4 regions of the Azoarcus sp. DN11 genome follow, and region 4 is predicted to be linked to each of the others. Evidence: predicted binding sites of a transcription regulator. Region 4 holds the regulator's gene; each other region holds the start of a gene.
The links. The regulator sigma-54, encoded in region 4, starts transcription at its own class of promoters, with help from an activator protein. The targets are predictions, from matches to a motif close to TGGCACGCTTNCTGCTNA.

Region 1 (7,735 bases), 1.0 Mb from region 4:
GGAAACGGACGCGCTCGGACGTGAGTTCGACGTACTGGCGCACGGCGTCGATGACGACGAAGTCGTTGCCGAGGCCGTGCATTTTGGCAAAGCGCAGGTGCATGAAAGGTTCCGGTCAGAAGGTTCGAAGCGGCGCGAGCCGAATCGGGGAATTCTCGCGCAGCATGCGGGGGGAGTCCAGCGACGGCCGCGTCGGTGAAGGCGACGAGAACGGCAGCCGGGCAGGGATCAATAGGGCCGCTTCTCGCCCGGCGGGCGCGTCTTGAAGCGCCGGTGCACCCAGTAATACTGCTCCGGCATCGTGCGCACCACCGACTCGATCCACTGGTTGATGCGCAGGGTATCGGCCTCGGCATCCTCGGTCGGGAAATCGGGCAGGGGCACACCCAGTTCGACGACGTAGCCGCGCCCGCCGGGCAGCTGGCGCGTCACGCACGGCACGACCGCCGCGCGGGCGAGCCGCGACAGGCGCGACACGCCCGTGATCGTCGCCGCCGGCACGCCGAAGAAAGGCACGAAAATCGTTTCCTTGCGGCCATAGTCGAGGTCCGGCAGGTAGTAGAACGGCCGCCCCGCCTTCATCGCCTTCACGGTGCCGCGCACCCCGTCCTGACGCGACAGCAGCAGCTGATCGCCGAAGCGGCTGCGGCCGTGGTAGAGCAGACGGTCGAAGACCGGGTTTTTCTGCCGCGCGTAGACGCTCACGCTGTCGAATTCCATCGCGATGCGCGCGCCGCCCATGTCGAGGCCGAGGAAATGCGGTGACAGCATCATCACCGGCGTACCGGCCTCGACCAGCGTGCGCAAGTGCTCCAGGCCTTCGAAACGGACAATCCCTTTCAGCCGCTCCGCGCTCGCCCACCACAACAGCCCGCGCTCCAGCAGGCTGCGGCCGAGCGCGCGGAAATGCGCGCGCGCGAGACGCCGGCGCGCCGCGGCGTCCAGTTCCGGAAAGCACAGGCGCAGATTGACGTCGACGACGTGGCGACGCTGGCGCGCCAACAGGTGCAGCAGTTCGCCCAGGCCTTGCCCGAGGAAAGCCAGCACCGGCAGCGGCAGCCAGTGCAACAGCCAAAAGAAGGCGACCGCGAGATAGCTGAAGAGTCTCATTGCGCCCCCCCTTCAGCCGGCGCCGGTTCGACCCCGGCGGGGCGCTTGTAGCGGTTGTAGCCCCACAGGTACTGCTGCGGGCAGGCGAGGATCAGGCGCTCGATCGCACGGTTGATCGCCGCGCAACGCTCCTCGAGCGAACCGACGATCGGCTCGGCCGGCTCGGACAGGCGCAGCACGTAGCCCGCGCCGCGCGGCAGGCGTTCGGTCCACAGCATGATCACGCGCACGCCCTTCACTTCGGACAGGCGCGCCGCGAGCGTCATCGTCCATGCAAACTTGCCGAAGAACGGCGCCCACACCCCTTCACCCTCCCCGGGCGCCTGGTCCGGCAGCATGCCGACCATCTCGCCCCCGCGCAGCGCCTTCAAGAGGCGGCGCACGCCGGAGACGTCGGCCGGCGCGACCCTGACGTTGCCGCGCGCGCGCCCCGCCTCCATCAGCGGCCCCAGCGCCGCCTTGCGCGGCTGGCGGAACAGCACGGTGATCGGACCGTGCATCGAACAATACTGCGCGCACAGCTCGAAGCAGCCGAGGTGCGGCGTCAGCAGCAGCACGCTGGCGCCGTCGGCGCGCGCCCGTTCGAGGAGTTCGGCCCCTTCGACGCGGACGACACGCGCCAGCACCTCGTCCTGCGGCCGCAGCCACACGTATGGCAGTTCCAGCGCCTGGCGCCCGGCTTCGCGGATCGCCGCACGCAGGATCGCCGGATCCTTGCGCCCGAGCGCGCGCGTGAGATTTTCTTCGAGGCGGCGGGCGTACTTCGGCGAGAAGCGCCAGGTCAGCCAGCCGGCGAGGCCGCCCAGGCGGTGCAGCCAGGCGAGTGGGAAGCGGGCGAGAACGCGGAACAGGAAATCGACGGTCACGGTCACAAGCGTCGGCGCAGGCACGGCCCGGCGGGCGACGCGCGTTGACCGACTGAATTCGGAAGCTATAATTATCGCTTACCCGCCGAGTTAATACGACAACTTGCAGGGCGGAGCCGCGAGCGCACCAGACCGGTCGCGGCGAACAAATACTGCTAAAGCGTCGCCTGCTCGACGAAATCCCCGGAGCCGGCAACGCCGGATAGCACCGGGGATTTTTGTTTTCAGGAGCAACGTATGAGCAAGGAATTCCTCTTCACTTCGGAATCGGTCTCGGAAGGCCACCCCGACAAGGTCGCGGACCAGGTGTCCGACGGCGTCCTCGACGCGATCCTCGCGGAAGACCCGAAGGCGCGCGTCGCCTGCGAGACGCTGGTGTCGACCGGCCTCGTCGTGATCTCGGGCGAGATCACCACCAGCGCGCATCCGAACTACCGCGAGATCGCGCAGGAAGTCATCCGCCGCATCGGCTACGACAACTCCGACATCGGCTTCGACTACAAGAGCTGCGCGGTGCTCGCCGCGATCAACCGCCAGTCGGCCGACATCGCCCAGGGCGTCAATGAAGGCGAAGGCCTGGATCTCGACCAGGGCGCGGGCGACCAGGGCCTGATGTTCGGCTACGCGTGCAACGAGACGCCGAGCCTGATGCCGCTGCCCATCTATTATGCCCACCGCATCATGCAGCGCCAGGCCGAGCTGCGCAAGGACGGCCGTCTCAACTGGCTGCGCCCGGACGCGAAGAGCCAGCTCACGGTGAAATACGTCGACGGCAAGCCGGTCGCGATCGACACCGTGGTCGTGTCGACGCAGCACAGCCCGGAGGTGTCGCACGCGCAGATCAGCGAGGCGGTGATCGAGGAGGTCATCAAGCCGGTGCTGCCGAAGGAGCTGATGCAGAACGAGGTGCGCTACCTCATCAACCCGACCGGCCGCTTCGTCATCGGCGGCCCGCACGGCGACTGCGGCCTCACCGGCCGCAAGATCATCGTCGACACCTACGGCGGCGCGGCCCACCACGGCGGCGGCGCGTTCTCCGGCAAGGACCCGTCCAAGGTCGACCGCTCGGCGGCCTACGCCGGCCGCTGGGTCGCGAAGAACATCGTCGCCGCAGGCCTCGCCGAGCGCTGCGAAGTGCAGGTCGCCTACGCGATCGGCGTCGCGAAGCCGGTGTCGATGATGGTCAACACCTTCGGCACCGGCAAGATCACCGACGAGAAGATCGTCGAACTGGTCCGGCGCCATTTCGACCTGCGGCCGAAGGCGATCATCCAGGAGCTCGACCTGCTGCGCCCGATCTACGGCAAGACCGCCGCCTATGGCCACTTCGGCCGCGACGAGCCGGAGTTTACGTGGGAGAACACCGACAAGGCCGCCGCGCTGCGCGCCGACGCCGGGCTGTAGGCCCCTCGCGGGACGCGCGCCGTCCCACCGCCCCGGCGCCCGCCGGGGCGGTCAGCGCCCGCGGGCGTCCGCACTCAGGGCAGCTGGGCCGGGTGGGTGAAGACGAAGTCCCGGTCCTTCACCGGCTGATGGCAATTGAAACACTCCTGCACGAAGTTCGCATCCGTGCCGTAAGGCTTCTGCGCCATGCCAACCCAGCGCGCGAACCCCCAGCCGCCGGTGGCGGGGTACTTGGCGCTGTCCTTGACCATGAATTCGGCATGCACGAAATCGCCCGGCGCAAGCGCCGTTTCCCAGCGGTCGTGCTTCACCCCCTTCCACACGAGCTTGGCGAGCACCGCGCCATCCGGCCACGGATTGGTCTTGCCTTCGCGCGCCGCCTTCACGGCAGCGTCGTTGCCGAGCACGGCACGCAGCGTCGTGTTGTCCGAGCGCTGATGCACCGCCAGCACCTGCCACTGGCGATAGCCTTCGGGGAGCGTGATGCCATTGGGGGCCGGCTCAACGGCAAAAGCCGATGTCGCGGCGCAAAACAGCGCGCCAACCAGCGCGGGGAATCGTTTGCTCATGGAAAATCCTCGTCGTCGGGGAAAAGCGTGCCCGCAGGTGCGGCGCACACTCAACTCAAACAGCCGACGAGCGCGAATTGTTCCCGGCAGGGAAAAAGTTTCAGCGGCGGCGCCGCGCCTGCGGGCTCACCGGGCCACGACCTTCGATGTGGCGAAACGTGATGCGCCCCTTGCTCAGGTCATAGGGCGACAGTTCCAGCGAAACCTTGTCGCCGCACAGAATGCGGATGTGGTGTTTGCGCATCTTGCCTGCGGAATACGCCACGAGGTCGTGACCGTTGTCGAGGGTCACACGGAATCGGGCATCGGGCAGGACCTCGGTCACCACTCCACCCATTTCGATCAGTTCTTCCTTGGCGATGATAGTTCTCCTTGGGAGTCGGAAAAAAGAAAAGGCCGGGCTTGTGCCAGGCCTTTGCGAATGCGTTCCGGAACGGACTCCGGATTCCCGGTCCCGTCGGGACCGGGGGCGCGGCATGCCCGCCGCGCCGGCGCGAACTTAGTCGGCCACGCGGATGTTCGACGCCTGCTGGCCCTTCGGGCCGGTCGTGACGTCGAAAGTGACGCGCTGACCTTCGGCCAGGGTCTTGAAGCCAGAGCCCTGAATCGCGGAAAAATGGGCGAAGAGATCGTCACCGCCGTTTTCCGGGGTGATGAAGCCGAAGCCCTTGGCGTCGTTGAACCACTTCACGGTACCTGCTGCCATGTCTTGAATATCCTGAAAAATAAAAGATTTGCCCTAAGGCGCGGGCGAGGATCAAGACGGCAGGATGCAGAGGAGGGAGTACCGCAGAAACAGCAGAAACCGGACCAGCAAACAACTGTGCTACTTGAAGATCGCTGGGGGCACTATGGACCGCATTGCCTCGTCTTGCAAACAAAATATGAATTTTTACACTTTTCACGGCACGCCGGGCACCGCGCGCGCCCGTCCTGTACACGGCTAGCAGCGCCTGACGCCGAGGGGCGCGAGAAGCCCGCAACGCCGAACCGCGAGCCCGCGGGATGCTCTAATATCCGTTTTCGCAACCCCATTCCGGATCGACCTCATGCTTCATTCCGCGCGTCGCTTCCCTGTCCTGCTGCTTTCGGGACTGCTGCTCGCCGGCTGCGCCTCCTCCCCCCCTCCTGCCGCCTACCGGGGCGAGAGCTTCTCGGCCGAATCGCCCTTCGTCACCTGGAGCACCCGCGACCCGGACGCCGCCTGCGAAGTGGCCAAGCGTGCGCTGCTGAGCCAGGGCTATCAGGTCGATGCGGTGAAGACCACGCGCATCAAGGGCGAAAAATTCTTCCTGCCGAAAGCCAACTACGGCATGACGCTCAACATCACGCTGGTGTGCCTGCCCAGCAACGTCGGCACCGCGATCTACGCGAACGCGCTGCAGACGCGCTACGAGCTGAAATCCTCGGCAACCAGCGCCGGCGTCGGCGTCGCGGGCATCGGATCCATTTCGCTGCCGTGGACCGCCGACAAGGAAGCGCTGATCAAGGTCGGCGAGGAAACGATCTCGGATCCGGACTTCTACAAGCGGCTCTTCAGCCTGATCGATTCGCTGCAGGGCAGCTGATCGGCGGCGCCTTGCGGCATCCGGCAGCACCTACGCTATAATCCGCCCTCGCCGAGGAGCGCTGCGAGACTCCCGTCCCAGGCTCGGCTATCCGGAACTGCGCTCACCTTAACCCGTGCCGGGCACGGGGTGACGAGGTGAGCCCACCCGCAGCACCCCTTCCCGGCCACACGTTCAAGGAGTTCACATGAACACTGTGGCTGAAACCTTCACCGATTACGTCGTCGCCGACCTCAAGCTCGCCGACTGGGGCCGCAAGGAAATCCGCATCGCGGAAACCGAGATGCCCGGTCTGATGGCGATCCGCGAGGAATTCGCCGCCGCCCAGCCGCTCAAGGGCGCGCGCATCACCGGCTCGCTGCACATGACGATCCAGACCGCGGTGCTGATCGAGACGCTGACCGCGCTCGGTGCCGAGGTGCGCTGGGCCTCGTGCAACATCTTCTCGACGCAGGACCACGCCGCGGCCGCGATCGCGGCCGAAGGCATTCCCGTCTTCGCGGTGAAGGGCGAAACGCTCGCCGACTACTGGGACTACACGCACCGCATCTTCGAATGGAAGGATGGCGTCTACTCCAACATGATCCTCGACGACGGCGGCGACGCGACGCTGCTGCTGCACCTCGGGGCACGCGCCGAGCAGGATCTTTCCGTGCTGGCGAAGCCGGGCTCCGAGGAAGAAACCATCCTCTTCGCCGCGATCCGCGCCAAGCTCGCGCAGGATCCGCGCTGGTACTCGACCCGCCTCGCGCAGGTGAAGGGCGTCACCGAGGAGACCACGACCGGCGTGCATCGCCTGTACCAGATGCACGAGCGCGGCGAGTTGAAGTTCCCGGCGATCAACGTCAATGACTCGGTCACCAAGTCCAAGTTCGACAACCTGTACGGCTGCCGCGAGTCGCTCGTCGACGGCATCAAGCGCGCGACCGACGTGATGGTCGCCGGCAAGGTTGCGCTGGTCGCGGGCTACGGCGACGTCGGCAAGGGTTCGGCGCAGGCGCTGCGCGCGCTCTCGGCGCAGGTGTGGGTCACCGAGATCGACCCGATCTGCGCGCTGCAGGCGGCGATGGAAGGCTACCGCGTGGTGACGATGGACTACGCCGCCGAACATGCCGACATCTTCGTCACCTGCACCGGCAACTACCACGTCATCACGCACGACCACATGGCGCGGATGAAGGACCAGGCGATCGTGTGCAACATCGGCCACTTCGACAACGAGATCGACGTCGCGTCGATCGAGAAGTACGAGTGGGAAGAGATCAAGCCGCAGGTCGACCACGTGATCTTCCCGGACGGGAAACGCATCATCCTGCTCGCCAAGGGCCGCCTCGTGAACCTCGGCTGCGCGACCGGCCACCCGAGCTACGTGATGAGCTCGTCGTTCGCGAACCAGACAATCGCGCAGATCGAACTGTACACGCGCACCGCGGACTACCCGGTGGGCGTGTACACGCTGCCCAAGCACCTCGACGAGAAGGTCGCGCGCCTGCAGCTGAAGAAGCTCAACGCGCAGCTCACCGAACTCACCGATGCGCAGGCGGCCTACATCGGCGTGTCAAAGCAGGGCCCGTACAAGTCGGCCCACTACCGCTACTGATCGGGGTGCGTCATGCACAAGCCTGAACTTTCGATCGAGTTCTTTCCGCCGCAGACGCCCGACGGCGAGGAGAAGCTGCGGGCGACGCGCGACAAGCTCGCGCGCCTCAAGCCCGCGTTCTTCTCGGTGACCTACGGCGCCGGCGGCTCGACGCGCGAGCGCACCTTCGCGACCGTGAAGGAGATCGCCGCGCAGGGCTTCGAGGCGGCACCGCACCTGTCGTGCATCGGCTCGACGCGCGCGGGCATCCGCGAGATCCTCGCCGACTACGCGGCCGCGGGCATCCGTCGCATCGTCGCGCTGCGCGGCGACCTGCCGTCGGGCGTGGGCGATCCGGGCGAGTTCCGCTACGCGAACGAGCTGGTGGAATTCATCCGCGCCGAAACCGGCGACCGCTTCCGCATCGAGGTTGCGGCCTACCCGGAATGGCACCCGCAGGCGAAGAGCCCGCGGGACGACCTGAAGGCGTTCAAGCGCAAGGCGGACGCGGGCGCGAATTCGGCGATCACGCAGTACTTCTACAATACCGACGCGTACCTGCATTTCGTCGATGAGGTGCGTGCGATGGGCGTCGACATCCCCATCGTGCCCGGGATCATGCCGATCGTCAGCTTCTAC
Region 2 (7,735 bases), 2.2 Mb from region 4:
CCGCCGATCTCGCCGAGCAGGATGTCGGACGGGCCGGTGAGGAATTCCGCACGCAGGTAGCACATCGGAGCGCTGCCGTCGCAGCAGCCGCCGGACTGGTGGAACATCACCGGGCCATGCTTCACGATCAGCCGTTCGATCAGTTCCTCGGCACTCTTTGTGGCTATGACTCGCGGGACCATGATTCGCTCCTTGCCGCAGCGACGCGGCGAAAAAAACGGGCGGCCATTGCCGCCCGTGAATCTCTTCCGCTGTGGACGGACGAGAGGGAGAGAAGAACAACATGAGCGAAGCCGGGCGACTGCGCCCGGCACCGCGCTCAGAAGAAGCCGAGCGCGTTGGGGCTGTAGCTCACCAGCAGGTTCTTGGTCTGCTGGTAGTGGTCGAGCATCATCTTGTGCGTCTCGCGGCCGATGCCCGACTGCTTGTAGCCGCCGAACGCGGCGTGCGCCGGGTACAGGTGGTAGCAGTTGGTCCACACGCGACCGGCCTTGATGCCGCGGCCCATGCGGTAGGCGCGGCTGCCGTCGCGCGACCACACGCCGGCACCCAGGCCGTACAGCGTGTCGTTGGCGATGGAGAGCGCTTCCGCTTCGTCCTTGAAGGTCGTCACCGACAGCACCGGCCCGAAGATTTCCTCCTGGAAGATGCGCATCTTGTTGTGGCCCTTGAACACCGTCGGCTTGATGTAGAAGCCTTCGGCGATCTCGCCGTCGAAGCGCGCCGCCTCGCCGCCGGTCAGGAGCTGGGCGCCTTCCTGCTTGCCGAGGTCGATGTAGGACATGATCTTCTGCATCTGCTCGGTCGAGGCCTGCGCACCGATCATCGTCGCCGTGTCGAGCGGGTTGCCCTGCTTGATGGCCTGCACGCGGGCAAGCGCGCGGTCCATGAACTTGTCGTAGATCGACTCGTGGATCAGCGCACGCGACGGGCAGGTGCACACTTCGCCCTGGTTCAGCGCGAAGAGCACGAAGCCTTCGATCGCCTTGTCGAAGAACTCGTCGTCCTGCGCGGCGACGTCCTCGAAGAACACGTTCGGCGACTTGCCGCCGAGCTCCAGCGTCACCGGGATGATGTTCTGCGACGCGGCCTGCATGATCAGGCGGCCGGTCGTGGTCGAGCCGGTGAAGGCGATCTTGGCGATGCGGCTGCTGGTCGCGAGCGGCACGCCGGCTTCACGGCCGAGGCCATTCACGATGTTGAGCACGCCCTCGGGCAGCAGGTCGGCGATCAGCTCCATCAGCACCAGGATGCCGACCGGGGTCGATTCGGCGGGCTTGAGCACCACGCAGTTGCCGGCGGCCAGCGCGGGCGCGAGCTTCCACGCGGCCATCAGGATCGGGAAGTTCCACGGGATGATCTGGCCGACGACGCCGAGCGGCTCGTGGAAGTGGTAGGCGACGGTGTTGTCGTCGAGCTCGGCGAGCGAACCTTCCTGCGCACGGATGCAACCGGCGAAGTAGCGGAAGTGGTCGATCGCGAGCGGGATGTCGGCGGCGAGCGTTTCGCGGATCGGCTTGCCGTTGTCGACCGTTTCAGCGTAGGCGACGAGCTCGAGGTTTTCCTCGATGCGGTCGGCGATGCGGGTCAGGATGCGGGCGCGCTCGGCGACGGAGGTGCGGCCCCACTTGTCGGCGGCGGCATGCGCGGCGTCCAGCGCGAGCTCGATGTCCTCGGCGCTCGAACGCGCCACTTCGCAGAACTTGCGGCCGGTGATCGGGGTGACGTTGTCCATGTACTGGCCGCGCACCGGCGCCACCCACTTGCCGCCGATGAAGTTGTCGTAACGGGTCTTGAACTGGACTTTGGCTCCTTGCTTGCCGGGCATCTCGTAGATCATTGAACTCGTCTCCAGAAGTATCGATTGGTTGAACGCTGTCTCGCGTCGCCATTCCTTCCGCAGGGTGCGTGCCAGCACGTGCGGCCAGTCGTTCCCGAAGAACATTTCCTTTTGCGCACAATCACTTGTGCAGGGCATGCGCGGCCCGTCGACGCTGAACGAACCTTCCCCCGCACCTGCTCCCGGCTGCTCAACAAGGCAACACCTGTTCCGATGCGTGACAGACTGAGCCGCCGTCTTGGCCCCCGTTCCGCCGCGAATCCTCGAGAAGCCCCATCAACGGCCCGCCCGGCGCCGGCGGAATGATTCATGCTTCATCGCATCCCATGATGGAAGCGTCACCCCCTGTTCCCCGCCCGGAATCCCTCAGCGCATCGTGGCAACGCAGCCGCGAGCATGGCCTGCGTCCGCACGCGGCGCTCAACGACACCGCGCTCGCACCGGGCGAACTCACGGACCGCATCGCCGCGAACAATCGCCTGCTCGCATTCTCGCGCCCGATGATCGAAGGCCTGTATCGCCAGATCGGCAGCCCGTCGTCGACGGTGCTGCTGGCCGATCGCCACGGCATGATCCTCAGCGCACTGGGCCACACGGACTTCCTCGACCGCGCGAGCCGCGTCGCCCTGCGGCCCGGCGTCGACTGGAGCGAGGCCGCGATGGGCACCAACGCGATCGGCACTGCGCTCCACAGCGGGACGGTCGTCACCGTGCAGGGCGACGAGCATTACCTCGCGCGCAACCGCGTCCTGACCTGCGTCGCCACCCCCATCCTCGCGCCCACCGGCGGCATGCTGGGCATCCTCGACGTATCGTCGGACGCACACGAAAACCTGACCCACGCCGAGGCGCTGCTGCGCACGACCGCGGAGCTGATCGAGCATCGCCTGCTCGAAACCCTGGACGACGGCTTCCTGACGCTGCACTTCCACACGCGCCGCGATGCGCTCGCCGATCCCCTGCACGCGCTCGTCGTGTTCGACGAAGGCGGCCGCCTCGTCGCGAGCAACCGCAAGGCGCGCGCGCTGCTGGGGCTGGACGCGAAGCATCCCGCGACCACGTGCGAAGCCTGCTTCGCCACGCCATGGGGCACCCTGGTCGAATGGGCCGCGCGGACGCCCGACGCACCGTTTCCGCTCTACGACCTCAAGGGGCGCACCCTCATCGCGCGGGCAAACCTGCGCCCCCGACGTCGACGACATGCAGGGACGCAAAGCGCGTCGGTGCGGCGTGAGGACTCCCGTCTCGGCGCCATCGGCCTCGGCGACGAGCGCATCGCGCACATCGTCGAAACCCTGCGCATGAACGCGGCGACGAAGGTGCCGCTGCTGATCGAAGGCGAGATGGGTACCGGCAAGGCGCATCTCGTGCGCGCCTTCCACGAGGATCATAAGCCCTCCTCCGACGCGCCGCTGATCGGCATCGACTGCAGCGCCCTTCCGGACGGCGCGGCCGCCGAGGCCGAGATCGGACGTGCCCGTGCGCAGGCCGCGAACGGCATCCTCTTCCTCGTGGAGATCGACGCGCTGCCGACGACCTTGCAGGCGCGGCTCTTCGACGCAGGCGACGGCACCCGCCTGATCGGCGCCGCGCGCCGCCCGCTAGCCGACCTACGCAACGAGGGCCGGCTCGACCTGCGCGGCTTCGAGGCCGCCGGCGGGCAGGTGCTGAGTCTGCCGCCGCTGCGCGAGCGCAGCGACTTCGACGCCCTGGTGTGCCAGTTCGTGCTGGAGGCGGCGGGCGGGCGCCCGATCTACGTCTGCCCCGACGCCCTCACGCTGCTGCACCGCCACCGCTGGCCGGGCAACCTGCGCGAGCTGCGCAACCAGCTGCGCCTCATGCTTGCGTTGATGGGTGACGAGGCGAACCAGCTGTGCCCCGAGGACATTCCGCCCGAACTCTTCGAGAACGCCGCGTGACGGCGCGCCGGGTCACGCCGGCTGCGCCGCCTCCGCGCGCGAGCTCGTCAGCGGCAAGAGCTGGATCGCCATCACGCAGGCGAAGATCAGCGCGCCGCCCACGAGCTGCATCGGCGTGAGCACCTCGCCGACGAAGATCCGTGCCGCGATCGCTGCGAACAGCGTCTCGCAGCTCAGCAGGATCGCCGCATCCGCCGCCAGCGTATGGCGCTGCGCGACCACCTGCAGCGTGAAGCCGATCCCCACCGACAGGATGCCCGCGTAGGCGAGCGACGGCAGCGCGCGCGCCAGCGCATCGACGCTCACGACCTCGAGCGAAAACCCGCTGGCCACGCCCAGCATGCCGCACATCACGAACTGCAGGCACGCGATCGTGATCGGCGCGCCGTGCCTCGCCGCAACGCGCCCGACCATCATCACGTGCGCGGCCCAGAACAGCGCACTCGCGATCACCCACAGGTCGCCCGTCGACAGCGCCGACAGGCTGCCGCCGCCGAGCAGATAGGTGCCACCCAGGCAGCCCGCGCTCGCCGGCCACGCCGACCAGTGCATGCGCTCGCGCAGCAGCAGTGCACTCGCCACCGGCACCAGCGGCACGTACAGGGCCGTGAGGAAGCCGGCGTTGCTCACCGTCGTGCCGGCGATGCCGATCTGCTGGAAGGCGGCGCCGAGAAACAACACCACGCCGAGCAGCAGCCCGCCCGCCAGGTCCCTTCGGTCGAGCCACACGCCCCGCCGCCCGAGCCGGCGCAACTCGCGCGCAACCAGCGGCAGGATCACCACCGCGCCGAACAGGAAGCGCACGCCGGTGAAGGTGAAGGGGCCGACGTCGCGCATGCCCGTCTGCTGGGCGACGAAGGCCGTCCCCCAGATCAGTGCCGCCACCAGCAGGAGGCCGTTGGCCTGCGCGCGCTTCACGTCGTGCCTCTCCTCATCGGAATCCGCGATTGCGGGACTCTTCGACGGCCGCGGTCCGGCCTGCCGCGGCGCCTTTATACCTCAACTGTGGCAAGCTCTGGCGGCACGGGGACGGCGGATTTGATCAGATCGGCAACTCGCCCTGCCGTTTTGTCAGACCAATGCCATTCCGCTACAAAATTGTCGATTCTGTCTGGCGGCCGCATCCTTCAAAGTTCGGCCCTGTGAAACGGCACCGGACGAACCACTCCGCGCCAAGCGGGGTCGAAGCGAATCATCGAACCGCGGCATACGACGCCTGACAAGGGGCAACGCATCATGATGAACCTGACCGTCAGCCTGATCGGCGTACCCACCGATGTCGGCGCCGGCACGCGCGGCGCCAGCATGGGCCCGGAGGCCCTGCGCGTGGCCGGCATCGAGAGCGCCATCGCGGCCTTCGGCGCCGACGTGCGCGACTGCGGCAACCTCGCCGGTCCGGCCAACCCCGACCTGCCGGCGGTGAACGGCTTCCGTCACCTGCAGGAGGTCGCCGCGTGGAACACGGCGCTGCACAACGCGGTATACGCCGAGCTCAGCGCCGGCCGCCTGCCGGTCGTGCTGGGGGGCGACCACTGCCTCGCGATCGGCTCGATCAGCGCGGTCGCGCGCCACTGCCGCAGCGTCGGCAAGAAGCTGCGCGTGCTGTGGTTCGACGCCCACGCCGACCTCAACACCGCGACGCTGACGCCTTCGGGCAACATCCACGGCATGCCGGTCGCCTGCCTGTGCGGACACGGGCCGGAAGTGCTGACGCGCATCGGCGGCCACACCCCCGCGATGCTCCCGTCCGAGATCCGCCAGATCGGCATCCGCAGCGTGGACGAAGGCGAAAAACGCTTCCTGTGCGAGCTCGGCGTCGAGGTCTTCGACATGCGCTACATCGACGAGGTCGGCATGCGCGCGGTCATGGAAGAAGCGCTCGCCGGCGTCGATGAGCACACGCACCTGCACGTCAGCCTGGATGTCGACTTCCTCGACCCGACTATCGCGCCGGGCGTCGGCACCACCGTGCGCGGCGGCCCGACCTATCGCGAAGCCGAGCTGTGCATGGAAATGATCGCGGATACCGAGCAGTTCGCCTCGCTCGACATCGTGGAACTCAACCCTGCGCTGGACAACCGCAACATGACGGCCGAACTGGCCGTCGACCTGGTCGAAAGCCTGTTCGGCAAGAGCACGCTGATGCGCATGTACCGGCAGACGCGCCGCCACCGCTGAACCGGTCGTGCCGGGGCCGCCGTCCGGCGCGGCCGCCCGCTACACGCCACCCGCGCTATTTGCCGTCGGCGACGTGATCGTGATGATGGTGGTCATCATGGGAATGGGCCGCCGGCGGTGCCTCGCCCGCCGCTTCCGGCGCCATCGACGTCGCGGCGGCCGGCTGCGGGACGCTCTTGGCCTCCAGGTACTCGATGAGCTCGCCGAGTTCCTTGTGCGTCAGGGACAGGTCCGGCATCAGCACCTTGTAGCGGCTCGCCAGTTCCATCGCGATGGGGTCCTTGTCGGCGCGCATCCGCTCGGGGGCTGCGAGATAGCGCACGAGCCAGTCGCGCGCCCGGCGCGCGGTCACGCCCTGCAGATCCGGCCCGATCCGGTCGCCCTTGCCGAAGGCATGACAGGCGGCGCAGCGGTTGTGAAACAGGAGCTGCCCCGGACCGAAGACCTCGGGTCGCGGGGCATCCGCGATGCTCTTCAGCGTCTTGCCCGTGGACCAGCCCGGGTTCAGCGTGCTGTTCGCCTCGACCATGATGTAGTGCGGATCGGCGGTCAGCGGCACCCTGATCCAGCGGCCCTGCGCCACGTCGCCGATGCGCACGGTGTTCGCGTGCTCCTCCTTGCTCCCCCGGTCTCCGAGCTTCAAGCGGACGGCATCGACGTCCTTCCGCTTGCCGGTCAGGAACACCCAGCCCGGCCCTGCGCCGAATTTTTCCGCGTAGGCTTTCAGCACCTCGGGCGTGTCGTGCTCCGGATCGAGGCTGATCGAATACATGAAGACGTCGCGCCCCACCTGCTCGCCGAGCAGCTTCTGCACCCGCGCCATGTTCGCGGTGTCGAGCGGGCAGACTTGGTCGCAGTTGCTGAAGATGAAGTTGACCAGCACCTTCTTGCCCTTGAGCAGGTCATCGTAAAAACGCACCGTCTTGCCGTCCTGGGTCACGAGCGGCACGTTGGGAAAGTAGTCCGCTCCCCAGGTATCGTCCGGCGCCGAGTATGCAACCCCCGGCGCCCCAGACAGCGAAAAGGCCGCACACATCGCGGCGGCGGTGATGAGGCGCTTGATCATGCTTGCATCCCTCCTTCTTTCGTTACTCCAGGCCGGCGGACGACACCTGCGAGGCGTCGCCTGCCGGCCCCTCCACTCAGAGCGTGCGCGGGTCGTGGGACGGCACCACCGGTCCGATGTCGGGGCTGGAGGTCGGACACACATCGACGCCGGTCTGGAAGCCCTGCGGGTTGCCTTCCTGCAGGTAGCAGGAATCCACGTAGCTCACGCCCTCGGGCCGCGGGTCCGGGGTCGGCAGCACCGTGATATGCACCGCCTCGATACCGTTCGCATTGCTGTTGCCGCGGATGATGTCGTAGCGCAGCAGCATGGCGTTGTCCTCATGCACGGTGTTGTGGCAGTGGTTCACGTAGGCCCCGCCGAACTCGCCAAAGGCAACCTGGAACGTGACGTTGCCGACGAAGCTGCCGACGTGCCAGACATCCTTGCGCTTGTTGCGCTCGGTGATGGGCAGGCCGGTGCTCCGGCCGATGGTCTTGCCTTCCTCGAAGTGGAGGTGGAGCGGATGCCCCCAGCCGCCGCCGGCCATGATGGTCCACTGCTCGACGTCGCCCGGCCGCGGCAGGTTCGACACCCGCCGCATGTCGGCGTTGTAGGCGGCACCACCATTGACCTTGACCCCCCACGGCTCCGACCCGCTCGGATGATCGAACGGCAGACCGCCGCCGTCCGCGCCGCGCACCAGCTCGATCACCCGCGTCCTGACCGGTTCGACGGTCGGAATCTCCCAGT
Region 3 (7,735 bases), 1.7 Mb from region 4:
CAAACCTTCAATAATTCATGAGAGTTGTCACGATTTTTTCACACTTACCCTGCATTGGAAAGGAGCGCCCTGTGCCATGTTCCCGCACCGGCGGCGCTTTTTCCCGCGTTGACGCCCGGGAATGCACGGGGACTGCAGCGACCGCAAGGCGAATACCCGACCGGCACGCGACCGGCTAGAATTTGTGGTTTGCCCAATCGACCATCCCGGACTCAAGAATGCGCGCCAGCCAGTATTTCATCTCCACCCTGAAGGAAGCCCCCTCGGACGCCGAAATTGTCAGCCAGAAGCTGATGCTGCGCGCGGGCTTCATCCGCAAGGTTGCCGCCGGCATCTACAGCTACCTGCCGATCGGCCTGCGGGTGATCCGCAAGGTCGAGAACATCGTGCGCGAGGAAATGAACCGCGCCGGCGCGCTCGAGCTGACGATGCCGATGGTGCAGCCGTCCGAGCTGTGGGCCGAGACCGGCCGCTGGGAGAAGATGGGCGAGGAGATGCTGCGCTTCAAGGATCGCCACGAGCGCGACTTCGCGCTGCAGCCGACCTCGGAAGAAGTCGTCACCGACATCGCGCGCCAGGAGCTGAAGAGCTACCGCCAGCTGCCGAAGAACTTCTACCAGATCCAGACCAAGTTCCGCGACGAGCGCCGGCCGCGCTTCGGCGTGATGCGCGGACGCGAGTTCACGATGAAGGACGCGTATTCCTTCGACCGTGACGTCGACGCCGCGGGCCGCAGCTACGACGCGATGTACGCCGCCTACTGCCGCATCTTCGACCGCCTGGGTCTGACCTACCGCGCCGTGGCCGCCGACACCGGCGCGATCGGCGGCGACCGCTCGCACGAGTTCCAGGTGATCGCCGACACCGGCGAGGACGCGATTGTGTATTGCCCGGATTCCGACTACGCCGCGAACATCGAGCTCGCCGAAGCGCTGCCGCTGCTCGCCTCCCGCGCAGCACCCGCCAAGGCGCTCGAAAAGATCTCGACCCCGGGCAAGGAGACCTGCAAGGACGTCGCCGAACTGCTCGGCGTACCGCTCGAGACGAACGTCAAATCGCTGGTGCTTGCGACCGATGATGTCGATGAAAAGGGCCAGCCCGCAGGTGTCACCGTGTGGCTGCTGCTCGTGCGTGCCGACCACGAGCTGAACGAAGTGAAGGCGAGCAAGATCGACGGACTGAAGGCGGGCTTCCGCTTCGCGACCGAAGTCGAGATCCACGAACACTTCGGCTGCAAGCCGGGCTACCTCGGCCCGATCGGGCTGAAGAAGCCGGTGAAGATCATCGCCGACCGCACCGTCGCCAACATGTCGGACTTCATCTGCGGCGCGAACGACGAGGACTACCACTTCACCGGCGCGAACTGGGGCCGCGACCTGCCCGAGCCGGATCTCGTCGCCGACCTGCGCAACGTACGCGAAGGCGATGCGAGCCCGGACGGCAAGGGGCAGCTCGCGATCCAGCGCGGCATCGAAGTCGGCCACGTGTTCTACCTCGGCACGAAGTACTCGAAGTCGATGAACGCGACCTTCCTCGACGTCGACGGCAAGCCCAAACACTTCGAGATGGGCTGCTACGGCATCGGCGTCACGCGCATCCTCGGCGCCGCGATCGAGCAGAACAACGACGCGCGCGGCATCATCTGGCCGGATGCGCTCGCGCCCTTCCGCATCGTCGTGTGCCCGGTGGGCTGGGGCAAGTCGGAGGCGGTACGCAACGAGGCGCTGAAGCTCTACGAGGGCCTGATCGCCGCCGGCGTCGATGCGATCCTCGACGACCGCGACGAGCGCCCCGGCGTGATGCTCGCCGACTGGGAGCTGATCGGCGTGCCGCATCGCGTCGTCATCGGCGACCGCGGCCTGAAGGAAGGTGTGGCCGAGTACCAGGGCCGCCGTGACGCCGAAGCGACGAAGGTCGCGATCGCCGATCTCGCCGGTTTCGTTGCCGCGAAGATGCGGGGCGAATGACTTTCGGCTATAACGTGCGCATGGAGCGCACGCGCCTTTCATTGCTGTTTGCCACCCTGCTGGCCATGTCGGCCTTCGGCGGGGAGGCCTTTGCCGGCAACCAGGTTTATGAGCCGATGGCGGCAAGCGTGCGCGCGGCCCTGCATGCGGCGGTCAGCGACGCGGGGGCGCCCGAGGTGCTGATCGCCGACGCGACCGAGCGTGTCCGCTGGCTGCAGGAGATGTCGCACCGTCTGGAAAAGCGGATTCCGGATCGCACCTACCGCGAGGATCTGCTGACGTCCGTGCATTACGAGGCGACGCGGGCAGGACTCGACGCGCAGCTCGTGCTCGGGCTGATCCAGGTCGAGAGCGGCTTCCGCAAGTACGCGGTGTCGGGCGCCGGGGCGCGCGGCTACATGCAGGTGATGCCGTTCTGGGTCAGGACGATCGGCGGCCCCGAGGACAACCTCTTCCATCTGCGCACGAACCTGCGCTACGGCTGCACGATCCTGCGCCATTACCTGGACGTCGAGAAGGGCGACCTGTTCCGGGCCCTGGGGCGCTACAACGGCAGCCTCGGCCGCCCGGAATATCCGAACATGGTGCGCGCAGCCTGGGAGCGGTACTGGAGCTATCAGCCGCTGAAACTGGCCGTGTCGGACGCGCACGGCCGGCCGAACTGAGCAGCCTGCCTTTCAGGCTCGGGAGCCGACATGGAACATCGCCTGTTTCGCCGCCGATCGATCTCGATCTCGTTTCGCGTGCATGACGCGGAAACGGGCAAATTCATCGGGCGCATCGGCGACATCAGCAAGGGCGGCCTGCTGGTGTACGGTCCGAGCAAGATGCTGCCCGGCCTGCTGTACCGACTGCGGATCGATCTGCCCGACGACCACGGCAAACCGCGCAGCGTGGTGCTGCCGGCCAAGGCGATGTGGTCGGGCCATGACACCAATCCCGAGTTCTGCAGCACGGGCTTTCGCCTGTTCGAGCTCGATCGGCCGGAAAACCAGGCCGCGCTGAACGTCATGCTGTCGCGCTTCACCGTCGGTTTCGAGGACGAAGACGCGGATGCCTGAAGCGGCGAAGCCGGCAGCCGCCTCCCGCTGGGGCTGAAGCCGGCTCCCGGTCTGCGAAGGTCGATCAGGCCGCGGCGCCGGCGACCTTCACGTTACTGGATTCATCACGGCCGACGGCTCGCACGGTGTCCCGGCCCGCATCCTTCGCCGTCGCGAGCGACTGCACGTCACCGGAAATCTCGCCCCCTTCCTCGATCAGGATCTTACCGTAGCGGATCTTGCCGCTGACGCGGCCGGTCGAGTGGATGATCAACTGGCTGCGCGCGGTGAGTTCGCCCTCGAAACGGCCGTGCACCTCGGCGACGTCGATACCGACGGTGCCCGAGAAGGAGCCGTTCTCGGCGATGCGGATGACGCGGCTGTCCATCGTGGCCTCGACGCGGCCCTCGACGACCAGGGTGTCGCAGTCGAGGATCTCGGCGCCCTTGAGCTTGACATCCGGTCCGACGATCAGGCGGCTGCCCGTACCCTGCATGGCGTCTTCGATCGGGGCGGCCGCGACGTCCGCCGCTGCCGCCACCTTCTCGTCAGCGGCCGGAGAGGAGCCGCTGATCGAGGCCGGCAATTCGGAGGTGCTGCGCGCCAGGCTCGCGGAAGAAGACGCCGGCCCCGCGGTCAGACTGCCCGGTGCCGGCCGCGACGTGCCGTTGGTGCGCGATGCCGGGGCGTCTGGCGCTTTGGGGAACATGGCGGGTTTGTTGAACATGGTCTCTCCTTGAATCCGTAAACGTTTCCGGGCCGACGGTCATCGCCCCCGTGCGCATAAGCATTTGCCATGCCACGCTCCCAAGCGATTGAATTTCAAGACGTTATCGTTAAATCAGCCCAAAATGTGGCGTTCCGGGCCCAAAAACTGTCGCCGGTTGGCGACACCAAAATCGCTCATTTGCGTCATATCCATGTTTTTATTCGTTTTTCTCCTGTCGCCCGAAAGCGACGGCAAACGCATCCTGAAACACGGCCTTGCACTTCCTTACGACGTGGCCCGCCGAACGCCACCTACACTTTCGCGCTGGTTTACGACGATCCTCCCGCCATGTCGCGCCTTTCATTCAGCTATTCGCTGCTTGCCAGCTTTCTGCTCGTCGCGGCGATCCTGGGTGCCACGGCGCTGGGGGGGCTGATTACGCTCGAGGAATTTGCGAGCCGGCACCGCGAAAGCGTCGATGACGCGCTGAAGTATTCGACGGCGGTGCAGCAACTGGGGGAGCGCAGCGTCGATATGGAGCGCAGCGCACGCCAGTTCCTCGTGCTGAAGGATCCGCTCCTGCGCGAGCGCTTCGAGCAGGCGCGCAGCGAGTCCCTCGCCGCCCTGGATACGATTTCCGCACTGCATGCGCCGGGCGTCACCCTGCTCGTGGACGAGTGGCGCCTGGCGGCCGCGGCCGCCGGCGCGGCGCTGACCGGCAAGGGCGCGGCGGAAGCGGCAACGGCCGCCCTGGGCCGCGTGCCGCCGCTGAACGAGCGGCTCGCGGGCGAAGTGCGGATGCAGCTCGATCGCCAGAGCCAGCTCCTGTTCGCGGAACTGGATGCCAACCGCGGCCGCCTGGCGTGGCACGTGCTCGCCGCGATCGTCGCCGCGTGTACCTTCGCGGCGCTGACCGGCTGGTGGCTGCTGCGGCCGATCAACCGGCTGGAGGCGGCGATCGAGGCGCTGGGCGAAAGCCGCTTCGACGAACCGGTTGCGATCCCCGGCCCCGCGGACCTGCGCCGCGTCGGCCGCCGCCTCGACTGGCTGCGCCTGCGGCTCGCGGACCTCGAAGCGAACCGCAGCCGGGTGCTGCGTCACGTGTCGCACGAGCTGAAAACGCCGCTCGCATCGCTGCGCGAAGGCATTGCGCTGCTGGAGGACGGGGTGGTCGGCGAGCTCTCGGGGGAGCAGCGCGAGGTGGTCGCGATCCTGCAGCACAACACCCACGCGCTGCAGGGGCACATCGAGGATCTGCTGGGCTACAACGCGGCGGTGTTCCACGCGCGCAACCTGCGCCGTCGCCCGGTGATGCTGCGCGCGCTTGCCGAGTCGGTCATCGCCGAACAGCAGCTGCCGATCCAGACGCGCAACCTGAAGGTAGTCTTGCGCGGCGATCCACCCGCGTTCAGCGCGGATCCCGACAAGCTGCGCATCGTGCTGGCGAATCTGCTGGCGAACGCCGTGTCGTTCAGCCCGCGCGACGGCGAGATCCGCCTCACGCTGAGCAAGGAGCCCGGCTGGGTCCGCATCGATTGCATCGACCAGGGGCCGGGGGCCGCAGCCGACGAAGCCGAACGCATCTTCGACCCCTTCTTCCAGGGCAGCCGCCAGCCGGAAGAGCCGCGCCACGGCAGCGGGCTCGGCCTTTCCATCGTACGCGAGTTCATCGTCGCCCATGGCGGGCGCGTCGGGCTTCAGCCTTCGACCAAAGGCGCCTATTTCAGGATCGAACTTCCCAATGAGAGCTGACCTTCCCCACGACCTGCGCCTCACGCCCCGCGACGCCCTCAGGCATCGTGGCGCGGCCGCCATGCTCTGCGTGCTGGCTCTCGCCGGGAGCACCACGGGCTGCGCCGGCGTGCGCAGCGCCAGCGCCGAGTTGTCCGCGCTGCCGCCGATGCCGCCCATCCTCGGCAACCGCAGCACCCCGATCCAGACGGCGCTCGCCTACCACGAGACGATTCGCGGCATGAATGCCTCGGAACTCGCACGCGAGCGCTCGGCGCAGTCCGCTGCGGGCAATGCGCCGCTCGCGCAGATCAAGTTGGCGATGCTGCTGAGCCACGCGCCGCAGGGAGTCGCCCATCTCCAGCGCGCACAATCCTTGCTCGAGGCGATCAATGCGTCCGAGAAGGCCGATGCGGTGGCGCTGCAGCCGCTCGCCCGCGTGCTGGCCGAGCAGGTGCAGGAGCGCCTGCGGCTCGAGAGCACTGCGGAACGGCTGACCCAGCAGCTCGAGCGAACAGGGCAGCAGCTCAAGGACGCGCAGAAACAGGGCGAAGAGCTTCAGGCGAAGCTCGACGCCTTGACCGAAATCGAACGCACCCTGCCGGCAAGGCCGTCCGCATCGACGCCGGCGCAATCGGCGCCACGGGAAAGGAGAACCGAGAAATGAGGACGAGCCAGACCACTGCCGGCGGGGCCGTGACGACGCAGGGCGGTGCCCACCTGTTGCTTGTTGACGACGACGCCGATCTGCTGCGGCTGCTGTCGATGCGACTGGGCGCGAGCGGATATCGCGTCAGTACCGCGGAAAGCGCCGAAGCCGCGCTGGCTTGCCTGGCGGTGGAGCGCTTCGGGCTGGTGGTCAGCGACGTGCGCCTGCCCGACCGCGACGGGCTGCAGCTCTTCGAGGAGATCCGCCAGATCTGGCCGGCGCTGCCGGTGATCCTGCTGACCGCGCACGGCACCATCCCGGATGCCGTGGAGGCGACCTCGCGCGGGGTGTTCGGCTATCTGACCAAGCCGTTCGACAGCAAGGCCTTGCTCGACAAGATCGTGCAGGCGCTGCAGATCGCCGGCACCGCCCATGCCGGCGAGGAGCGCACGGCCGCCGGCTGGCGCGACGACATCATCAGCCACAGCGCCCGCATGGCGACGGTGCTGGACGAGGCGCTGCTCGTGGCCGCCTCCGACGCCAGCATCCTGATCCGCGGCGACAGCGGCACCGGCAAGGAGCTGCTCGCACACGCCATCCACAACGCCAGCCCGCGCGCCGACAAACCCTTCATCGCGATCAACTGCGGCGCGATTCCCGAGCAGCTGCTCGAGTCCGAGCTCTTCGGCCACATGAAGGGCGCGTTCACGGGGGCCGCGACGTCGCACACGGGCCTGTTCCAGGCCGCGGACGGCGGCACGATCTTCCTCGACGAGATCGGCGACATGCCCCTCGCGCTGCAGGTGAAGCTGCTGCGGGTGCTGCAGGAGCGCGCGGTGCGGCCGGTCGGCGCGAGCCGCGCGCTGGAGATCGACGTGCGCATCCTGTCCGCGACGCACCGGGATCTCGAATCGGCCCTGACGGAAGGGGCGTTCCGCGAGGATCTCTTCTACCGCCTCAACGTCGTCAGCCTGACCCTGCCGACGCTGGACGAGCGGCGCGAGGACATCCCGCTGCTGGCGAATCATTTCCTGCACGGCCTGGCGCGCAAGTACCAGAAGCGCCTGCGCGGCTTCGCGCCGGATGCGCTGGAAGCGCTGACGACCGCCGCCTGGCCGGGCAACATCCGTCAGCTGCAGAACGTCGTGGAGCAGGCTTGCGCACTGGCGACGACGCCGCTCATCCCCGTGACGCTGGTCGAGCGCGCGCTGCGCGGCCCCAGCATCGAGGCGCTGAGCTACGCCGAGGCGAAACTGCGCTTCGAGCGCAACTACCTGATCCAGCTGCTCAAGCTCACCGACGGTAACGTCTCCGACGCCGCGCGCCTCGCGGACCGCAACCGCACCGAGTTCTACCGCCTGCTGCAGCGGCACTCGCTCACGCCCAGCCTGTTTCGTGCCGAGACGGCCGACGTCGCCCGCGAGCGACAGCAGGAATTCATCTGAATCATGGACTTGCATTCGCACCCGGGGCGGTGTCGGGAAAACACGACACTTTTGCATCGAGGATGAGCCGGGGGCGAAGAAGCAGGGGGAGGATGCCCCGCCGCAACGCACCGCAGCGACTGCGGTCTGCATGACCCGGATCACGCCTGGCACGCCATCTGCTGAACGAGGGGCAGGCGCGGACACCCGAGTCC
Region 4 (7,735 bases):
CGACGCCGAACACGCGCTTGACGTCGGCTACGCCGAGAAGCTCGGCGTGAACATCCAGGACCTCCTGATCTCGCAGCCCGACACCGGCGAACAGGCGCTCGAGATCGCCGACATGCTGGTGCGCTCGGGCGGCGTCGATATCGTCGTCATCGACTCGGTCGCGGCACTCACGCCGAAAGCCGAAATCGAAGGCGAGATGGGCGACCAGCTGCCCGGCCTGCAGGCCCGCCTGATGAGCCAGGCGCTGCGCAAGCTCACGGCGAACATCAAGCGCACCAACACGCTGGTGATCTTCATCAACCAGATCCGCATGAAGATCGGCGTGATGTTCGGCAACCCGGAAACCACCACCGGCGGCAACGCGCTCAAGTTCTACGCCTCCGTGCGCCTCGACATCCGCCGCACCGGCGCGATCAAGAAGGGCGACGAGGTCGTCGGCTCCGAAACGCGCTGCAAGGTCGTCAAGAACAAGGTCTCGCCCCCGTTCAAGGAAGCGCACTTCGACATCCTCTACGGCGAAGGCATCTCGCGCGAAGGCGAGATCATCGACCTCGGCGTGCAGCACAAGATCGTCGACAAGTCGGGCGCGTGGTACGCGTACAACGGCGACAAGATCGGTCAGGGCAAGGACAATTCGCGCGAATTCCTGCGCGCGAACCCCGCGCTCGCGCGCGAGATCGAGAACAAGGTGCGCGTCACCGTCGGCCTCAAGGAATTGCCAGCCGAACCCGCGCAACCGGCCGTCGAAGCGGCCTGACGCCGGCCTCGCCCATGGCGGAGACCGGCCTGCGGGAACGCGCGCTGCGGCACCTCGCGCGGCGGGACCACTCGCGCGCGGAACTCGCCCGCAAGCTCGCCCCGCACGGCTCGGCCGAAGAGATCGGCGACGTGCTCGACCGCATCACCGAACTCGGCCTGCTCAGCGACGACCGCTTCGCCGAAGCGTGGGTGCGCGGCAAGGCCGCACGCTTCGGCACCTCGCGCCTGCGCAGCGAGCTCGCGCGGCGCGGCGTGGCGCGCGACACGATCGACGCCGCCATTGCCGCGGAGTCGGGCGAGGACGACACCGAGCGTGCGCGGGCCGTGTGGCGCGGCAAGTTCGGCGCGCCGCCCGGCGATGCGCGCGAATGGGCGCGGCAGGCGCGCTTCCTGCAAAGCCGCGGCTTCGGCACCGACGTGATCCGCAAGATATTGAAAGAGAATCCCGATGAATCTGCTTAAGGTCGCCGGACTGCAGAAGCGCTACAAGGCACGCACCGTCGTGCACGACGTCGGCTTCGAGGTCGGCAGCGGCGAAGTCGTCGGCCTGCTCGGGCCGAATGGCGCCGGCAAGACCACCTGTTTCTACATGATCGTCGGGCTGGTGCGCGCCGACGGCGGCGACATCCGCCTGGACGACGCCGAGCTCACGCACCTGCCCGTGCATTCGCGCGCGCGCCTCGGCCTCTCGTACCTGCCGCAGGAAATGAGCGTCTTCCGCAAGCTCACCGTCGCCGAGAACATCCGCGCCGTGCTGGAGCTGCAGGGCCTCGGCCGCGACCGCATCGACGAGCGCCTCGAAGAGCTGCTCGATGAGCTCGGCATCGCCCACCTGCGCGACAACACCGCCGTCTCGCTGTCCGGCGGCGAGCGCCGCCGCTGCGAGATCGCCCGCGCGCTCGCGACCGACCCGCGCCTGATCCTGCTCGACGAGCCTTTCGCGGGCGTCGACCCGATCGCCGTGCTCGACATCCAGAAGATCATCCGCTTCCTGCGCGACCGCGGCATCGGCGTGCTGATCACCGACCACAACGTGCGCGAGACGCTCGGCATCTGCAACCGCGCCTACATCATCAGCGAAGGGCGCGTGCTCGCGAGCGGGCGCCCGGACGACATCGTCGCCAACGAACAGGTTCGCCGCGTCTATCTCGGCGAGCATTTCCGTCTCTGAGCCACCGAAGCAGCGCCATGAAACCGTCCCTCCAGCTCAAGATCTCCCAGCACCTCACGCTGACGCCGCAGCTGCAGCAGTCGATCAAGCTGCTGCAGCTGTCCACGCTGGAGCTGAACCAGGAGCTGGAACGCTTTCTCCTCGAAAACCCCATGCTCGAACGCGAGGACGGCGACGGCAGCGACTTTTCGCCCGGCGCAGCGCAGGCCCCGAGCGGCACCACCGATTCCGGCAGCCAGTCAGAAACCCCTGCCGCCAGCGAGGAGCCCCAGGGCGAGAGCGAACCGGCCAACTTCGACGAGGCCGGCGAGTGGTCGAGCGCGAGCAGCGGTTCGTCGAACCGCGACGACGACGATACCGACTTCCAGGAGCTGCAGGCCGCCGGCACCAGCCTGCGCGACCACCTCGACCAGCAGGTGAGCCTGTCGCCGCTCTCCGATCGCGACCGCGCCCTCGTGCGCTTCCTCATCGAGGCGCTCGACGAGGACGGCTACCTCAACCAGTCGCTCGAGGAACTGCTGCCGCTGCTGCCGCCGGAACTCGAGTACGACCTCGACGACCTCACGATCGCGCTGCGCCACGTGCAGCACCTCGACCCGGCCGGCATCGGCGCGCGCAATCCGCAGGAATGCCTGAGCCTGCAGCTGCGCGCGATGCTCCCGGGGGCGACGCGCGACCTCGCGCTCAGGATCGTCGACGAATACCTCGACCTGCTCGCCGAGCGCAATTTCGTGCGCATCAAGCGCGCCACCGGCTGCGACGACGACGCGCTGCGCGCCGCGCACGCGCTGATCTGCGGCCTCGACCCGCACCCGGGCTCGCAGCACTCGGTGCAGGAGACGCGCTACATCCTGCCGGATGTCATCGTGCGCAAGCTGCGCGGCCGCTGGACGGTGTCGCTCAACCCCGAGGCGATGCCCAAGCTGCGCATCAATTCGCTCTATGCCAGCATCCTGCAGCAGAACCGCGGATCGGGTGGCGCGCTTACCAGCCAGCTGCAGGAGGCGCGCTGGCTGATCAAGAACGTGCAGCAGCGTTTCGACACGATCCTGCGGGTTTCGCAGGCCATCGTTGACCAGCAGCGACAGTTCTTCGATTATGGCGATGTGGCAATGCGACCTTTGACGTTGAGGGAGATCGCGGACCAGCTCGAGCTGCACGAATCGACGGTCTCGCGAGTCACAACGCAGAAGTTCATGGCCACACCGCGTGGCGTATTCGAGTTGAAGTACTTTTTCGGCAGTCACGTTGCCACCGACACCGGTGGGGCGGCTTCCTCCACGGCGATTCGCGCACTGATTCGCCAGCTGGTGGAGGCCGAAGACAGGAAAAAGCCCCTGTCCGACGCGAAAATTGCCGAATTGCTCGGTCAACAGGGTATCGTGGTAGCGCGGCGGACGATTGCCAAGTATCGCGAGTCCCTGAATATTCCGCCGGTCAGCCTGCGCAAGACGATCTGACAATACGAGGAAACATCATGAATCTCACCATCACCGGACATCACGTCGAAGTCACTCCCGCGATCCGCGAGTACGTGAACACCAAGCTTGACCGCGTCATCCGCCACTTCGACAACGTGACCAGCGTCAGCGTGATCCTGTCGGTGGATAAACTGCGGCAGAAGGCCGAAGTGACCCTGCATGTGCGCGGCAAGGACATCTACGTCGAGAGCGACGACGCGGACATGTATGCCGCGATCGACAGCATGGTCGACAAGCTCGACCGCCAGGTCCTCAAGTACAAGGACAAGAACTACGATCACGGCCACGACACGCTGAAGCATCAGCAGCCGACCGAACTGTGATCGTTTAACTCGCACCGGGGGTCCGGGGTGTGTTTATAATTCGCGCGTTTTCAACCCGCGCCTGCCGCACACCCCGAGCCTCCTCCCGCACCATCCCGGCAGCGGCAAGGGCCCTGTCGCGCAGGTGGTGATCCGCATGAGCCTCATCGCCGAACTCCTGCCCCCCTCGAACGTGGTCATCGACCTGGACGCGAGCAGCAAGAAACGCGTCTTCGAACAAGCCGGACTCCTGTTCGAAAACAATCAGGGCGTCGCCCGCAGCGTCGTCTTCGACAGCCTGTTCTCGCGCGAGCGCCTCGGCTCGACCGGACTGGGCCAGGGCATCGCGATTCCCCACGGCCGCATCAAGGGCCTGAAGGACGCCGCCGGCGCCTTCCTGCGCCTGTCGGCACCGGTGCAGTTCGACGCGCCCGACGGTCGCCCCGTCACCATGCTGTTCGTGCTGCTGGTGCCCGAACAGGCCAACGAGACCCACCTGCAGCTGCTGTCGGAGCTCGCGCAGATGTTCAGCGACCGCGACTTCCGCGATCAGCTGCAGAGCGCACCCGACGCCGCGACCATCCACTCGCTGTTCGCCTCCTGGGGCCCGCATGCGGCAGACCAGCGTCGCGCGGCTGTATGACCTGCACCGGGAACAGCTGGAGCTGACCCACGTCAGCGGCCGGCTCGACCGCGTCATTTCGGTCAACGAAGAACGCATCTGGCCGGCCGACCTCGTCGGCCACCTCAACCTGATCCACCCGACGCGCATCCAGATCCTGGGTGCCGCCGAACTCGCGTGGGCCGGCCGCCACTCGAGCGACAAGGTTGCCCACCACCTCACCGAGATCATCGGCGCGCGTCCCCCGGCCATCATCGTCGCCGACGGCTGCGCGATCCCCGAGCTGCTGCGCGGCATCTGCGAATACGCCGACGTCGCGCTGATCACGACGCCACAGCCGTCGGCGAGCGTGATCGACCAGTTGCGCCTTTACATGTCGCGCGAACTGGCCGAGAAGGTGTCCCTGCACGGTGTGTTCATGGACGTGCTGGGCATCGGCGTGTTCATCACCGGCAGCTCCGGCGCCGGCAAATCCGAACTCGCGCTGGAGCTGATCTCGCGCGGCCACGGCCTCGTCGCCGACGACATCGTCGAGTTCTCGCGCATCGCCCCGACCGTGCTCGAAGGGCGCTGCCCGGAGATGCTCAAGGATTTCATCGAGGTGCGCGGCCTGGGTATCCTCAACATCCGCACGATCTTCGGCGAGACCGCGTGCCGGCGGAAGATGCGCCTGCGCCTGATCGTGCATCTCGAGCGCCGCCTGCCCGGCCAGTCCGACCCCTCGCGCCTGCCGGTGCACCGCGAGACGCAGGGCATCCTCGGGGTGCAGGTGATCCGCACGACCCTGCCGGTCGCCGCCGGACGCAACATCGCGGTGCTGCTCGAGGCCGCCGTGCGCTCGACCATTCTGCAGCTGCGCGGCATCGACTCGACGCAGGAATTCATCGACCGCCAGCAGCGCCTGCTCGACGCCGACGGCGAAACCCTCTGATCGCCGGAAGGCCCTGCGCCGGCAGGGCTCTTGCCGCACTGCCGCATCGGCTGATACGCTCAAGGTCTTTGCGCCTCCCCGCAAAGGCTCCCCCCATGACTGCCGCAACACCGGATTACCTGGAGAAGATCCTCAATGCCCGCGTCTACGACGTGGCCGAGGAAACCCCGCTCGATCTCGCCACGAACCTCTCGGAGCGCGTGCATAACCGCATCTACCTGAAGCGCGAGGACATGCAGCCGGTGTTCAGCTTCAAGCTGCGCGGCGCGTACAACAAGATGGCACGCCTGCCGCCGCAGGCCCTCAAGCGCGGCGTGATCTGCGCCTCGGCCGGCAACCACGCCCAGGGGGTCGCGCTGTCGGCGCAGAAGATGGGCGTGCGCGCGGTGATCGTGATGCCGACCTCGACGCCGCAGATCAAGATCGACGCGGTCAAGGCGCGCGGCGGCGAGGTGGTGCTCGCGGGCGACTCGTATTCCGACGCCTACGCCCACGCGGTCGAGCTCGAGAAGGCCGAGAAGCTGACCTTCGTCCATCCCTACGACGACCCCGACGTGATCGCCGGCCAGGGCACGATCGGCATGGAGATCCTGCGCGCGCACCCGGATCCGATCCACGCGGTGTTCTGCGCCGTCGGCGGCGGCGGCCTGATCGCCGGTGTCGCGGCCTACATCAAGCGCCTGCGCCCGGAAACGAAGATCGTCGGCGTCGAGACCGTGGACGCCGACGCGATGACCCGCTCGCTCGCCGAGGGCCGGCGCGTCGCGCTCGACCAGGTCGGGCTGTTCGCCGACGGCACCGCGGTGAAGCAGGTCGGCGAGGAGACCTTCCGCCTGTGCCAGCAGTACGTCGACGAGATGATCCTGGTCGACAACGACGCGATCTGCGCGGCGCTCAAGGACGTGTTCGAGGACACGCGCTCGATCCTCGAGCCCTCGGGCGCCCTCGCGGTGGCCGGCGCGAAGGAGTACGCCAAGCGCCACAACCTGCACGGCAGGAGCCTCGTCGCGGTCGCCTCCGGCGCGAACATGAACTTCGACCGCCTGCGCTTCGTCGCCGAGCGCGCCGAGGTCGGCGAGCAGCGCGAGGCCGTGTTCGCGGTGACGATCCCGGAACGCCCGGGCTCCTTCCGCAAGTTCTGCAGCCTGGTCGGCAACCGCCACATCACCGAGTTCAACTACCGCTACGCCAACTCGCAGCAGGCGCACATCTTCGTCGGCGTCGCGGTGCATAACCGCGCGGAGGCGGCGCGCGTGGTCGAGATGCTGGAGCGCCACGAGCTGCCCGCGGTGGATCTCACCGACGACGAGATGGCGAAGAGCCACATCCGCTACATGGTCGGCGGGCGCGCGCCGCACGTGAACAACGAGCTGGTGTACCGCTTCGAATTTCCCGAGCGCCCCGGCGCGCTGATGAATTTCCTCACCAGCCTGCATTCGGACTGGAACATCAGCCTGTTCCACTACCGCAACCACGGCTCGGATTCCGGCCGCGTCCTGGTCGGCATGCAGGTGCCGCCCGAGGACAAGGGCGCCTTCCAGGGCTTCCTCGACCGCCTCGGCTACGACTACGCCGACGAGTCGGCCAACCCGGCCTACCGCATGTTCCTCGGCTGAGCGGCGAAGGCGCCGGCCTCGGTGACGATCCAGTCCATCGGGCGATCATGCGGCTGGGGCCAGACATCGTCGACACGGGCGAACTCGAAGCCCAGGCCCACCGCGACGGGATTCATCACCGCCAGCGTGCGGTCGAAGTATCCGCCGCCGTAGCCGACCCGGTAGCCGGCGGCATCGAAGGCATTGCACGGCACGAGAATCACGTCGGGCACGATCGGCGCGCCTGCCGCGGGATGCGGAATGCCGTGCCGGTCGAGCGGCATCGGCATGCCCGGCACCCAGCGGCGGAACACCATCGGGCCGGCCTGGTGCGGCACGACGGGCAGCACGGCGACGCGCGACGCATCGGCGGCCAGCCAGTGCGCGACCCACGCGCGCAGGTCGGGTTCGCCGCGGTAGGGCCAGCAGAAGCCCAGCGTCGTCGGTGCGAGGCGCGCGACGAGTCCGGAGAGATGCGCTTCGAAGTGGCGCATCAGCGCCGTGCGGTGCGTCGCCGTGAGCGCCTGGCGCGCGGCGATGGTGCGGGCGCGCAGCGCGCGGCGCTGCCCGGCGGGGTCGATGTCGGGGGCGGATTCGGGTGCGTGGGCGGGATTCACTGTGGTATGGTCGGGTAGATTGAAAGGGGATGTTAAGGGATGGCAAAGGGTTTGTGGGCCGCGCTGGCACTGGTGCTGGCGGGCCTGACGCAGGGGGCCCACGGGCAGGGCGGTGACGACCGCATCCTCGCGGCGCGCGACGCGGTGCGCAGCGGTGACCGCGCGACGCTGGAGCGTCTCGCCGCGGAACGCGAGCCGCACGTGCTCGATCCCTACGTGCGCTACTGGCGGCTCGTGAACATCCTCGGCCGCCCCGA

Region 1: metK (methionine adenosyltransferase) is a predicted target of sigma-54. The motif match lies at 2,118-2,135, and genes of this name have one in related genera.
Region 2: adh (aldehyde dehydrogenase) is a predicted target of sigma-54. The motif match lies at 1,897-1,914, and genes of this name have one in related genera.
Region 3: CDA09_RS05485 (bactofilin family protein) is a predicted target of sigma-54. The motif match lies at 3,792-3,809, and genes of this name have one in related genera.

The regions. Positions count from the first base shown of each region.
Region 1 is NZ_CP021731.1:538,653-546,387, reverse strand. Features, by position in the region: gene dapF (diaminopimelate epimerase) at 1-103, opposite strand, end outside; gene CDA09_RS02415 (lysophospholipid acyltransferase family protein) at 229-1,110, opposite strand; gene CDA09_RS02410 (lysophospholipid acyltransferase family protein) at 1,107-1,976, opposite strand; gene metK (methionine adenosyltransferase) at 2,214-3,380, shown strand; gene CDA09_RS02400 (cytochrome P460 family protein) at 3,455-3,949, opposite strand; gene infA (translation initiation factor IF-1) at 4,050-4,310, opposite strand; gene CDA09_RS02390 (cold-shock protein) at 4,449-4,655, opposite strand; gene CDA09_RS02385 (DUF2242 domain-containing protein) at 4,999-5,517, shown strand; S-adenosyl-L-homocysteine riboswitch at 5,565-5,629, shown strand; gene ahcY (adenosylhomocysteinase) at 5,705-7,117, shown strand; gene metF (methylenetetrahydrofolate reductase [NAD(P)H]) at 7,130-7,735, shown strand, end outside.
Region 2 is NZ_CP021731.1:1,734,042-1,741,776, reverse strand. Features, by position in the region: gene CDA09_RS07920 (DUF779 domain-containing protein) at 1-182, opposite strand, end outside; gene adh (aldehyde dehydrogenase) at 320-1,840, opposite strand; gene CDA09_RS07910 (sigma-54-dependent Fis family transcriptional regulator) at 2,143-3,759, shown strand; gene CDA09_RS07905 (DMT family transporter) at 3,772-4,677, opposite strand; gene rocF (arginase) at 4,996-5,937, shown strand; gene CDA09_RS07895 (SCO family protein) at 5,993-7,003, opposite strand; gene CDA09_RS07890 (multicopper oxidase domain-containing protein) at 7,080-7,735, opposite strand, start outside.
Region 3 is NZ_CP021731.1:1,213,341-1,221,075, reverse strand. Features, by position in the region: gene CDA09_RS05500 (proline--tRNA ligase) at 219-1,967, shown strand; gene CDA09_RS05495 (lytic transglycosylase domain-containing protein) at 2,033-2,632, shown strand; gene CDA09_RS05490 (PilZ domain-containing protein) at 2,663-3,028, shown strand; gene CDA09_RS05485 (bactofilin family protein) at 3,093-3,734, opposite strand; gene CDA09_RS05480 (sensor histidine kinase) at 4,065-5,468, shown strand; gene CDA09_RS05475 (permease) at 5,458-6,114, shown strand; gene CDA09_RS05470 (sigma 54-interacting transcriptional regulator) at 6,111-7,541, shown strand.
Region 4 is NZ_CP021731.1:4,492,811-4,500,545, forward strand. Features, by position in the region: gene recA (recombinase RecA) at 1-757, shown strand, start outside; gene recX (recombination regulator RecX) at 772-1,221, shown strand; gene lptB (LPS export ABC transporter ATP-binding protein) at 1,208-1,930, shown strand; gene CDA09_RS20870 (RNA polymerase factor sigma-54) at 1,948-3,390, shown strand; gene hpf (ribosome hibernation-promoting factor, HPF/YfiA family) at 3,408-3,734, shown strand; gene ptsN (PTS IIA-like nitrogen regulatory protein PtsN) at 3,871-4,356, shown strand; gene hprK (HPr(Ser) kinase/phosphatase) at 4,325-5,266, shown strand; gene ilvA (threonine ammonia-lyase, biosynthetic) at 5,362-6,882, shown strand; gene CDA09_RS20895 (5-formyltetrahydrofolate cyclo-ligase) at 6,861-7,478, opposite strand; gene CDA09_RS20900 (lytic transglycosylase domain-containing protein) at 7,518-7,735, shown strand, end outside.